4 regions of the Lysinibacillus sp. VIII_CA genome follow, and region 4 is predicted to be linked to each of the others. Evidence: riboswitches for the same ligand, from Rfam matches in the RefSeq annotation. Region 4 holds a riboswitch; each other region holds the start of a gene.
What was found. Region 4 has a riboswitch for thiamine pyrophosphate ahead of thiT (energy-coupled thiamine transporter ThiT). Riboswitches for the same ligand answer to the same signal wherever they lie in the genome.
Positions count from the first base shown of each region.

Region 1: it holds a riboswitch for thiamine pyrophosphate, as region 4 does, so the genes downstream of both, thiW (energy coupling factor transporter S component ThiW) here and thiT (energy-coupled thiamine transporter ThiT) in region 4, are expected to answer to the same signal.
Region 2: it holds a riboswitch for thiamine pyrophosphate, as region 4 does, so the genes downstream of both, ACP3VS_RS10600 (ABC transporter substrate-binding protein) here and thiT (energy-coupled thiamine transporter ThiT) in region 4, are expected to answer to the same signal.
Region 3: it holds a riboswitch for thiamine pyrophosphate, as region 4 does, so the genes downstream of both, thiM (hydroxyethylthiazole kinase) here and thiT (energy-coupled thiamine transporter ThiT) in region 4, are expected to answer to the same signal.

Region 1 covers NZ_JBNFXM010000001.1:486,799-489,953, reverse strand. Annotated here, with positions in the region: gene ACP3VS_RS02420 (VWA domain-containing protein) at 1-593, shown strand, start outside; gene thiW (energy coupling factor transporter S component ThiW) at 670-1,176, opposite strand; TPP riboswitch at 1,271-1,378, opposite strand; gene ACP3VS_RS02410 (MFS transporter) at 1,438-2,634, opposite strand; gene ACP3VS_RS02405 (ABC transporter substrate-binding protein) at 3,133-3,155, opposite strand, start outside.
Region 2 covers NZ_JBNFXM010000006.1:76,327-79,481, forward strand. Annotated here, with positions in the region: gene parC (DNA topoisomerase IV subunit A) at 1-804, shown strand, start outside; TPP riboswitch at 928-1,038, shown strand; gene ACP3VS_RS10600 (ABC transporter substrate-binding protein) at 1,194-2,189, shown strand; gene ACP3VS_RS10605 (thiamine-binding protein) at 2,191-2,484, shown strand; gene ACP3VS_RS10610 (ABC transporter permease) at 2,481-3,155, shown strand, end outside.
Region 3 covers NZ_JBNFXM010000002.1:136,371-139,525, reverse strand. Annotated here, with positions in the region: gene mbcS (acyl-CoA synthetase MbcS) at 1-1,440, opposite strand, end outside; TPP riboswitch at 1,628-1,726, shown strand; gene thiM (hydroxyethylthiazole kinase) at 1,812-2,579, shown strand; gene thiD (bifunctional hydroxymethylpyrimidine kinase/phosphomethylpyrimidine kinase) at 2,567-3,155, shown strand, end outside.
Region 4 covers NZ_JBNFXM010000019.1:35,578-38,732, reverse strand. Annotated here, with positions in the region: gene ACP3VS_RS19370 (hypothetical protein) at 1-230, shown strand, start outside; gene map (type I methionyl aminopeptidase) at 259-1,014, opposite strand; gene thiT (energy-coupled thiamine transporter ThiT) at 1,186-1,746, opposite strand; TPP riboswitch at 1,881-1,988, opposite strand; gene ACP3VS_RS19355 (DUF4870 domain-containing protein) at 2,115-2,438, shown strand; gene ACP3VS_RS19350 (hypothetical protein) at 2,495-2,617, shown strand; gene ACP3VS_RS19345 (SbcC/MukB-like Walker B domain-containing protein) at 2,658-3,155, opposite strand, start outside.

The sequences.
Region 1 (3,155 bases), on a different contig from region 4:
CGCTTATTTCGCAAATGCTCCCAAGTTATAATGACGTTGCCTACGATGTAAGAGTAGAATCAGATGGATCCTTTATGATTACAGACCCTACAAATGAAGCAGCATTTTTAGATATTGTGGCTGTTAATGAAGCGGGTGAAGAGCTAGACACACAGCTTGAAACTATATCAGCCTCTCAGGTGCGAGCTGTGGTACAAGCTGAGCCGGGGTTAATCTTCTTCCGTATCGCTGATGAAAAGGAAACGATTTATCAGGCGGGATTAAGTGTTCCTTACAGCGCTGAATATGAACTTCTTCCTGTTAATGATAAATTAATAGAAGAAATAACCGAACAAACAGGTGGTGCTGTTTTAAAAGAACCACAAGAAGTGTTCCGTGACTTTACAAAGCAAGGGGCGGATCGTCAAAACATTGCCACATGGCTTCTCCTTGCAGGTATGCTCTTATTCTTTATTGATATAACAATAAGGCGCTTTGGCTGGAATTTCCTAACGAAGTCGAAGAAAAAGGAGCAACTGGTAGAGGATCTCCCTGTACAAGCAGAAGACACGAATGTAGCACAACTATTAAAGGGTATGAAAAAACGCCAATAATTTAGTTTAGATGAAAGCAGTGCGAATTTCGCACTGCTTTTTGTACATTCATGGAAAAAGAAATCCTCCTACGACACTATTTAATAAAGAGAGTAGGATTAAAATATCTTACTAGCACCGTTTTTTGCAAACTGCTAGCTACTAAAATGCCTAAAATTGCTCCAATTGTACTTGATATTAAAAAGGCAGGCATAAAAAACAAGGCTGCTACGGAAGTTCCCATTAGTACATTTGCATAGGGCACTGCTACAAGTGATGCTAGAAGACCAGTGCCAATCACTTCACCCAAACCAGCAAACCAAATTTTACCGCTATATTTATAGGCAAGCCCTGCGCATAATGCACCAATAATACTACCAGGAATGGCTAAAAGAGAGCCTGTCCCTGTAAGGATTCGAATAATGGCCGTAACAAAGGCAACTACAACTGTAGATACGGGTCCAAGTATAATGGCTCCTATTACGTTAATAGCGTGCTGTACCGGATAAGCACGAGCAATCCCAGTTGGAATGGAGATAAAAGTAGAACCTGCAATAGCAATCGCTACTAATAAAGCCATAATTGTTAATTTTCTAATAGACATGTTAGGTGTACTCCTTTTCATTTTAGCCACTAGGAAAATGAAAAAAGCCGCTTCCTTCAAACGACAGGAAGCGGCCTTGCTTATACACTGAAAATAGCAAGAAGCGCCACTTCCCTCCGCTAGTATGAACTAGATCAGGTTCGAAGGGTCCGTATATAACCATATACGTCTCAGCCTTTAGAAGACTCCCCTAGTGGTAAGTATTTTTCTATTTTTTAGAAGTGTAACATACTTCAATAAATAGTCAATAAGAGTTACCTATTAATGTGAATCTGGATGCATAAGCTGAGGCGCCTTTTTCAATGTCCAAATCAGGGCAAGGAAGAAGCAAGCTAATAAGATAATGGCACCAAAAATATAAGGACTGTTCATATTCCAGTCAAATAAAAAACCAGCCAAAGCGGGTCCAATCATATTTCCTAGACTCATATAGGCATTATTCAAGCCGGCTGCGAATCCTTGCTCTTTTTCTGCAAGTTTTGATATGAGAGTATTAACAGCTGGACGAATCAACGTTGTCGCCGTAGAGAAGATGGTTGCAACAACTAATATTAGTGCAAAACCAGAAACAAATAATATTAAGAAAATAGCAACGGCCGCAATAAATAAATTGACCAAAACTACTTTCATTTCACCAAACCGTTTAAAGAGTGGCGTAATAATAAACATTTGTACAATTACCCCAAACGCACCACCAACAACTAAAATGATGGCAATATCGCCAGGTGAGTAATTAAATTTCTCTGTCACAAATAGTGATAAGGTCGTTTGGAAGTTAGCAATCCCAAATGAGAATACCATCATAATAATTAACATAACAAAATAAGGCATATGTACAGAGCGAGCCATCTGTTTTACCAGATTATCTTGCTTTTGTCTATTTTGCGCAGTATTTGGCTTTGTAGATGGTAATAAAAAGTAAGATAAAATAGCCGCTAAAATGGCGGCAGCTCCCGCCATGAAAAATGGAAAATGTAAGCTAACCTTTGCAAGGAAACCACCAATTCCAGGGCCAATCATAAAGCCGAAAGACATAGCAGCTCCTAACAAACTCATTCCTTTTCCGCGTTCTTCATAAGTTGTCACGTCTGCTACAAAAGCCATAATAGGAGGTGCTACAAATGCAGAGCCAAGGCCACCTAAAAAACGTGCTAAAAAGAGCATCCATACATCTGTAGAAAGGCCAAAACCGATTTGTGCAAGTCCTGTTAGTATAAGACCGAAAATAATTAAATTTTTCCGCCCATACTGGTCCGAAAGATTCCCAGCAATTGGAGAAAATACGAATTGTGCTAAGGCGAACGTTGCAATAAGCATGCCTAGAACTTGTCCTGCTGCTCCAAATATTCTTAAATATTCAGGCATTACAGGAATAATAATTCCAATACTCCCCATTGCGATAAACATGTTAAACATTAAAATATACAAAGCCGCCTTATTGGACTTCTGCTGGGTCATCGACAAGCCCCCCTTTTTGTAATCAAATATAGTACAGTCTATCATAAAGAATTATGGCTGGCTAATAGTTGAGATTGCTGTAACTGGTTCGATATGTAGAATGATTTTCCAGAAAAGCTTTTATCTCATAAAAATTCGGGGTGTGGAGTGAGGAGAGAGAATTGCTTTTTCTAGAGACTTGAAGTAGGGAGAGTAAAAAACTAGTGAAAATAAATAATTGCGTTTGCTATGAGAAAGCTTACCTATAACCGTGTAGATGAAAGTTAAAGATGAAGTTATAATGCGCAGGTGTCGTACGACGTAGATTCAAGGTCTTTTTATGGATAAAGAAAAACTAAAGATTGCTGGCATCTTGAAAAAATTGATGATACCTAGACGAAGTGGGATTGTATGATCGACAACTGGTTACTAGTAGAATTTCTTTCTAAATATAGCGATACAAATGAATGCTTAAATAAAAAAGGCGAATTGGTTTGTAGACCAATTCGCTCTTATAAATTATCGAATACTCATTTTAAATT
Region 2 (3,155 bases), on a different contig from region 4:
AATACACAACATCATCTATTGTTATTTACAAATAGAGGGAATTATATTTATCAGCCTGTTCATGAATTACCTGATATTCGCTGGAAGGACCTTGGACAGCATATTTCAAGTATTGTGCCAACAAGTGAAGATGAGTCGATTATTGCAGTCTATGGCTTTGAAACATTTGAACAGCCAAATATGTATATTTTAACTGCTACGAAAGATGGCCAAATTAAACGTTCGCCATTAGCAGATTATGCTGTGACGCGTTATTCGAAGCCAATTAAAACAATGAATGTTAAAGCGGGCGATGCAATGATTTATGCATCGTTTATAACTGATGATGCGGAACTGCTCTTAACAACTGATACGGCCTATGCCATTCGTTTCCCTATTGAAGAACTACCAGTTACTGGAGTGAAAACGGGCGGTGTTAAAGGTATTACGCTAAAAGATGGAGAAGCTTTAGTCGGGGTCAATGTCCTACAGCCAGACGAAACACAATATGTCGTTATTGTGACACAACGAGGGGCTGTAAAGAAAATGAATGTTGCAGAGGTAGAAATAGCAAGTCGTGCCAAGCGTGGACTTAAAGTCCTTACAGAATTAAAAGCAAATCCTCATCGAATTGTCGCTGTTATTCAAGCAACAGACGATGAGCAGGTTGTGATTGAAACTGAAAAAGGCATACAAGAGGTTATCGATGTCCAAGCATTGACGCGCGCTGATCGCCATTCTAATGGTTCATTTAAAGTGGACATTGCAACAGATGGAGCCATCTCACATGTTTTAACGGCCAAAAAAGAACAAAAACCAAGCTAACATCATGCCCAGTATCTATAAGTAGAGCTGGGCTATTTGTTTATAGTGGCACAACTATCCAAAATTAGCATCTTGTCATTTAAGATCAACTATGGGTATAATAAACATCGAAAAGTTCATAGCGAAAGAATGTAGGGGGGCTAGTTATGGCTAGCTGAGATTGTGTCCGATAGACACTGACCCTTTGAACCTGATTTGGCTCGTACCAGCGTAGGGAACATCTATTCAAAAAAGCAAATGTTTTGGAGATTGATTGCAATACGTCTGGGAGGAATCCTAGGCGTTTTTTTGTTTTCTAAGCAATATCTTACCAACCGTATAATACGCTTTCTTCTGGTGACAACATTCATTCATGAACACTTTCATATTACAAACTGGGAGGACCTAGCATGAAAAAATGGTTATTTATCCTATTAGCTACTCTATTGACGTTAGTAGGCTGTAGCGACAAGGAGGACAAGCAGTCTGCTGATACAAAGAAAAAGGTATCAGTGGTACTCGATTGGACACCGAATACGAATCATACAGGATTGTATGTTGCGAAAAAGCTCGGTTATTTTGAAGAAGTAGGCTTAGATGTTGATATTATAATGCCAGGAGAGGCAGGAGCCGATCAGCTCGTAGCTTCTGGTAAGGCAGAATTTGGCGTGAGTTATCAGGAGGGCATTACACAGGCTCGTGTTCAGGATGTGCCACTTGTTTCGATAGCGGCCATCATCCAGCATAATACATCTGGATTTGCTTCTGTAGCGTCAAAGGGTATTACCTCTCCAAAGGACTTTGAAGGAAAAACATATGGGGGCTGGGGAGCACCTCTCGAACAAGCGGTATTACAATCATTAATGCAAAAAGAAAACGCTGATATTAATAAATTAGACATTGTCAATGCGGGAGATTTAGATTTCTTTACGATGATGAAAAAGGACATCGACTTTGCTTGGATTTATTATGCATGGACAGGTATTGAGGTAGAGCTTCGTGGGGAAAAAATTAATATGCTGTATTTAACGGACTATAGTGATCAGTTAGATTACTATACACCTGTTTTAGCAACCAATGAAAAAATGATTCAAAACAATCCAGACAGCGTCAAAGCTTTTGTTGCGGCTGCATCGAAGGGCTATGAATATGCCATCGAGCATCCGAATGAAGCGGCTGATATTTTACTAGAAGCGGCACCAGACTTAGATAAGGAGTTAGTGCATAAAAGTCAAGAGTGGTTGGCTGATAAGTATCAGGATGACGCTAATCAATGGGGGGAGCAAAAGCTTTCTGTGTGGGAAAACTATGCTAAATGGATGTCGAGTAACAAAGTGTTAGAGGGCGAATTTGATGCTAAACAGGCGTTTACGAATGAGTTCCTACCGAAAAAGGAGGCCAATTAACATGGCAAATTCATTAATCAGTGTCCAAATCATTCCGAAGACAGAGAAATACGAGGATGTCATTCCTTATGTGGATGCGGCCATTGCGGTTATTGATGCATCTGGTGTGAACTATGAGGTTCATCCCCTTGAAACAACAATGGAAGGTGAGCTTACAACGCTTCTTCAAATCATTGAAAAAATGAATGTTAAGATGGTCGAGCTAGGAGCCATTAATGTCATTACACAAGTAAAAATTTTATATCAACCAAATGGGATTACCATGGCTACATTAACGGAGAAATATCATTCATGAAACGGGCATTACAAAAGGGAAGGACGATAATGTTTATCGCCTTCCTCTTATTCATATGGGAGCTTGTTGTGCATATCGCTGATGTTCCTCCCTGGCTCCTCCCAGCACCAAGCATAATCTTAAAGGAAGGCTTTCAATCATATCAAACGTTTCTGCCACATGCTCTGGCTACTGTGGAATTAGCTTTACTTGGACTTGCTATTGGGGTTGGCTGTGGTCTAACCGTGGCGATTGTTTTGCATCGTTTTACTTTCATTCGGTCGTTATTTTATCCGATTCTCATTATGTCGCAAAATATACCCATTCTTGTATTGGCGCCGTTACTTATTATTTGGTTTGGCTTTGGCTTATTACCAAAGCTCATCATTATTTGTCTAGTATGCTTTTTCCCTATTGTCATTGCGGCAATGGACGGTTTTCGTCAAACAGCACCCGAGTTAAAGCATTACTTCGAAATGATTGGAGCAACGAAGGCCCAAACGTTTTGGAAATTAGAATGGCCACATGCCTATCCGGCAATTTTCTCGGGCGTAAAAATTGCTGCTACCTATAGTGTAATGGGAGCAGTTATTGCGGAATGGCTTGGTGCAAAAAAGGGAATAGGCGTATACATGACCTTAGCACAATCTTCCTTCCGTACAGATCGAGTGTTTGTCGCCATTTTTGCGATT
Region 3 (3,155 bases), on a different contig from region 4:
GGTTTGAATAAGCCCTTGATCACCATTAACACCATACTGTAGGATAATAAATGCTTTAACGATGTTCCCGCGAACTCTATCAGGGCTTGCAATGACAGCAACCTCTTTCACAGTCGGATGCTTCATCAACGCATCCTCCACTTCAAAGGGTCCAATTGTGTAACCTGAGGAAATAATGACATCATCCCCGCGTCCTTCAAACCAAAAGTAGCCGTCCGCATCTTTATAAGCTCGATCCCCTGTTATATACCAATCACCACGAAATTGTAAATTTGTACGTTCTGGATCATTTAAATATCTTTTAAAGAGTGCAGGTGTTTCTCGATGAACGGCAATATCACCTACTTCTCCTATAGCTACTGGCTCACCAAAATCGTCTATAATTTCAACGGTGTTGCCAGGGGTAGGCTTCCCCATCGAACCAACTCTTGCCTCCATACCTACCATAGTCCCTACCAGTAAGGTATTTTCTGTTTGACCATAACCATCTCGCACCTGTAGATGAAAAGTATCCGCGAATTTTTTTATAACTTCACTGTTCAAGGGCTCACCTGCTGAAACAGCTTGTCGAATTGAACTGATATCATACTCCTGTAAATTGTCAAGTGCTGCCATAAAACGATATTCAGTCGGTGTACAACATAAGATATTCATTTTAAATTTTTCAAGCAATGTTAAATAGGTTGCCGCATCAAACTTTCCTTTATAGACAAAAGCAGTGGCACCACTGCCTAAAATGGCGAGAAACGGGCTCCAAATCCATTTTTGCCATCCTGGTGCTGCGGTTGCCCATACAATATCATTTTCTTGTACTCCTAGCCAACGAGGAGCTGTTGTCCGTAAATGTGCATAGCCCCAGCTATGCGTATGCACTGCAGCTTTCGGATTTCCTGTTGTGCCACTTGTATAAGCTAAAAATGCATGGTCTGTACTTTTTGTTGGTGTAGAACTTATGTAAGTTGTTGGTTGCTTTCGCATTATGTCTAACAATGGCTGCCATGGCTCATGAGCATTTCCAATAACAAATAGCTGCACCTCTTGTAAATTTTCTACTTGATCAAATTGCTGAATGTAAGGCTCAAAGGCCACAATTGCTTTAGCATCGGCATGATGAATACGATACTCAATATCTTTTGTTCTTAGCATTTCAGAGCTTGGAATGATTGTTAAACCCGCTTTTAATGCAGCAATATAGACAATGTATGCTTCTACTGAGCGTGGTACCATCACTAAAATGACATCACCTTTAGTTAATCCATTTTTTGTAAAGACATGTGCCGCCTGATTCGCTCTTTCAAGTAAATGTGCGTAGGTGATAAATTGTACATCAGAATGCTCTTCATAAATTATCAATGCATTTTTAGTTGAATCCTTAGCATATTTTTCAAATTCATCAGTTATGTTATACCATTCTGGTGCTACTAATTCTTGTCTTTTCATGGCAAATGCCCCCTTTTGATAAGACACATTATACTCCTTTCTTAGAATTTTCAATGGTTTACACTTGATTTGAGTAAAGTCATGACAACTATCATACTTACCTATATGGCATCAGTCACGTTTTGTTGATAGGAAAACTTGCTATTGAATACATATGAAAAGTATGGTACATTTTGGTCAACTAAAAGCAAGATTGCAGGGGGACTCATAAAGAGTTGAGAAGGTAAAACCTGACCCTTTGAACCTGTTAGTTAATACTGACGTAGGGAGCAATGAACATCTTTTTTTCAGATGAAAGGCTCTTTTTCGTGCATTTTTACACAAAAGAGCCTTTTTTGCGTGCTTACGTCCACCCATGAAGGAGGACTAAAATGATTTTTCAAACGATTCGTCAACAACAACCGCTTATACACTGTATAACTAATTATGTTGTGGCTAATTTCCAAGCAAATGGCTTATTGGCATTAGGTGCCTCTCCTGTCATGGCTGATGACAGCCATGAGGTAGAAGAAATGGTCGCCATTGCAGAAGCTCTTTTAATCAATATTGGTACACTGAATGATCGAACAAAGGAAGCGATGCTGTTAGCAGGAAAAAAGGCAAATACCCTTAGTATTCCTGTTATATTAGATCCAGTTGGCGCAGGTGCCACAGTTTATCGCAAGGAAACCGTACACCTATTACTTACAGACATACAATTTGCGGTCATACGCTGTAACAAGGGAGAACTTGCGGCATTAGTGAATGTGGAATGGCAACAAAAAGGTGTTGATAGTGGTGATGGATTTATTGACATAGAAACAGAAGCAACATTATTGGCTCAACGCTACAACTGTATAGTCATTGTTACAGGCGAACATGATTTTATGACAGACGGTGTGCAGAGCCAATGGATAACTGGTGGAAATTCACAAATGACAGAAGTCACTGGTACAGGCTGTTTACTTAGTGCTATATGTGGAGCCGCCTACTGTTCAGGAGAAGATCCATACAGTCAATTAGTGGAAACCCTCACTTACTACAAAAAAGCAGCTGAGCTAGCATCAGCCTTTACAGAGGATATCGGGGATATTCAAATTGCTTTGCTAAATGCCCTTCATCGTCTTTCAAAGGAGGGTGAGGCTTCATGCATATTGTAACGACAATTGCAGGCTCAGATAGTGGTGGTGGCGCTGGTATTCAGGCTGATTTAAAAACATTCCAGGAATTAGGGGTTTTCGGTACCTCAGTTATTACAGCTTTAACTGCTCAAAACACACGAGGTGTAACAGGGGTTTTCCCAATTGAAGTTAATTTTGTTGAAAAACAATTTCATGCATTACTAGAAGATTTTTCGATTGCTGCGATTAAAACGGGGATGCTTTATTCCTCGGATATTATTCAGACAATCGCACACATTTTACAGGATTTAAAAATCCCACTAATTGTTGATCCAGTTATGATTGCAAAAGGTGGAGAAAACTTATTGCAGCAAGAGGCTATTGAAGCCATGCGCATTTCTTTACTACCACTTGCTACAATTGTGACACCTAATATACCAGAAGCAGAGGCACTTACTGGAAGAAAAATAAATCAATTCTCTGATATGGAGGAGGTCGCTCAATGCTTTTTCCAACTAGGTGTTCACTGTGTCATCATTAAAGGTGGGCATCTCCCCAATTCGTTATATGCGATTGATTATGTATTTATAAAAAATGACAAATATTTTTCCATGC
Region 4 (3,155 bases):
CTCCTCTTTGGGCAGTTATTTTACTGACATTAGGTGGAGTCATTGCGCTACATATCCGCTTTCATCACTTTGATATCATGTATCCAAGTGTTTTTATATGGGCTTATATAGGAATCGCTTTACATAATGGTTTTGATGAGCTACTCGTAACAACCGCTGCGTTATTTTTATGTGGTGTACTCTTTGTTGGCATTTTATTCATTAAAAAAAATCCTGCCTACCAAAAGTAATTTGGTGAGCAGGATTTTTTGTGTCATCCTAGTCTTCGTCTAATGAAGTGAGGATAATTGGTTTATCTTTTGTAACAATCACTGAATGCTCAATTTGAGCAACAAGAGACTTATCGGGTGTTATGAATGTCCAACCATCACCAGCTTCTACTATATGCTCTGCTTTTGCAGAGATAAATGGCTCAACTGCAAGAACCATACCTTCTTTCATAATCGTAGAGTCCCATGCATCATAATAATTTAAAATGTGATTTGGCTCATCATGTAAAGAACGACCTAAACCATGGCCTGTTAAATTCATGATAACTGTTAAGCCATTAGCATTCGCCTCGCGCTCTACCGCCTTGCCAATTTGATTTAATTTAGAGCCAGCCTTTACCTTTGTCATTGCACGATCAAAAGCATCTTTGGCAACACGACATAGTTTTTCTTTATCTTCATAGCCATCACCGACTACAAAAGAAATACCCGTGTCGGCAAAGTAGCCATCTAAAGAGCCTGAAACATCGATATTAACGATATCTCCCTCCTGAATAACACGTTTACCTGGGATACCGTGCGCTACTTCCTCGTTGACACTAATACAAGTATATCCTGGGAAGTCATATTCTCCTTTTGGTCCAGAAATCGCACCTGCCTCAGCAAACATTCGACCGGCAATTTCATCTAGTTCAAGTGTTGTGACACCTGGTTTTGTAGCAGCCTTCATTGTTTCACGGATCTCCGCACAAATGCGTCCAATTTTTTTAAAAGCTTCAATCTCTTCTTGCGTTTTTACAATCATGTATAACGTCCCTTTCATCTAATATCTACTCTTTAATATAACATAACTTTTTATACGTATAACGCTAAACGCTTTAAATATTGTATGCGTGCCTCCTTGGCAAAGTGCAAAAAGCGCTATTCTCTTATAACTATATAAAAAACCCCTTCACCAACATGAAGGGGGATGGCATTATGCTTTACGTTGCATAAGTTGTGGAGCCGCTGTGAATAATAACACTCCCACAATGGCTGTTAATACTGTAGCAGGAAGCATATATGTACCATTATAAATAATCGAATAAATCCATGCATTTTGATCGCCGGCATACTCCGCAAAAAATACAGCCCCAGCAGTAGTATGTGCTACATAACGCAAGAAGCCTGCAAACACAGTACCTAAAATAATATAAAGTGCCATTTTTGTTTTGTTTAGTTGACTTGCTGCCTCTAGTAAAGGTCTGCGCACAATGGCTGCTAATCCTACAACAGTGAAAGCGACGCCATAATCTAGTAACCCTTGAAGCCAGTGTACAATATAAGCGCCAAACATGGTTTGCATAACACCTACAAGTAAGCCTGTTGTTAGGCCAGCTACTAAGCCCCAGCGAATAGCAATTAACATAATTGGTACCATGACAAGACTAACAGAGCCACCTTGTGCCCATACTTTAAACGAGACCTGATCCAGCACAAGGCCAATTGCTGCAAATATTGCAATCTCCACTAACATTAATAGTCTTTTTTTGTCCATACATATTCTCTCCTTTGTTCCGATGTAGGATACAAGAGCAGGAATAGAAAAGCGCTGATTTGATTCTCTCTGACATCTTATTATTTTCAAGAATGAAAAAACGATGCCAGGACAGAGCCTCACATCGTACAAGTGTCGGTTTCTATCCACATCCCTACGTAAGTGCTAGCTTACAGGTTCAAAGAGTAAAGGCATTACGTGCCCAGTCTCAGCTGACATCATCAGCTCCCCTTGTGGTCGTTACATCTGAATTTACTTTGAATAATTACATTGTACGCAAAGCATGGAATGATTACAACCTCTTCCATACTTAATTTTTGAAACTTTGCTGATTTCCATGCGTAAATATTAAAAAAGGAGGTACAACTATGGAGAACCAAAAAATTTTATCTGCCTTCAGCTATCTCAGTATTTTCTTTGCTCCTTTCATCGTACCATTGATTGTTTATTTCGTTTCGAAAGATGCTGATATCAAAAGACATTCCATTCGCGCACTAGTGTCTCATTTAATTCCTTTTGTATTTGGTATATTATTTTTCATTGTCTTTGTGTTTTCTACCTTTAGTTTAGATCCCACTTCAAGTAATAGTACAGTAATGATCGTTTGGTTCATTTCGTTCGCCATTTACGGAATTGTCTCGCTCGGAATCGTAATATGGAATATTATTCAAGCCGTTCGAGTTATCCGCTAATGTTTTACTTTTAGAATAAACAGGTAGAAGTAATTAAAAAAGGAGCTGTGTTTTTAATGAAAGTATCAAAGGTAGTAAAAACCGCTGTTAAATTAGCGCCGATTGTTATACCGATTGTAAAAAAAGTGATGGCAGCAAAAAAAGGGACAACTTCTACAGTCAGTCCTCGGAAAAAATGAAAGGAAGGTGTATTTCCTTAAGCCGGAAATACACCTTCCTTTATTTTATTTCAAAGTGTGTTTGACTATGTCCGTTTAATGTTTTTTCGACATGTAAAACGGCTGGCATCGCGGATTTTAATTCAGGCACATGGGAGATGACGCCAATCATTCGGCCAGAATCTTGTAAATCGATTAAGGTGTCTATTGCTTTATTTAATGATTCCTCATCGAGCGAGCCAAAGCCCTCATCAATAAACATAGTTTCAATATGAATATTGCCTTGGAAGCTTTGAATAACATCCGCCATTCCCAGAGCAAGACTTAATGACGCATTGAACTTTTCACCACCAGATAAAGTTTTGACATCTCGTAATTGATCTGTGTAAGCATCATATACATCAAGCCCAAGTCCACTTTGCTTTGCATGCTTTTCAAGTCTGTCTGAGCGTCTAAGCTCAAATTGACCATTCGATAAATGATTAAGGCGAATATTGGCTGCCTCTGTAATTTGATCTAAATAATTTATTTGAATATATCGTTCAAAGGACAGCTTTTT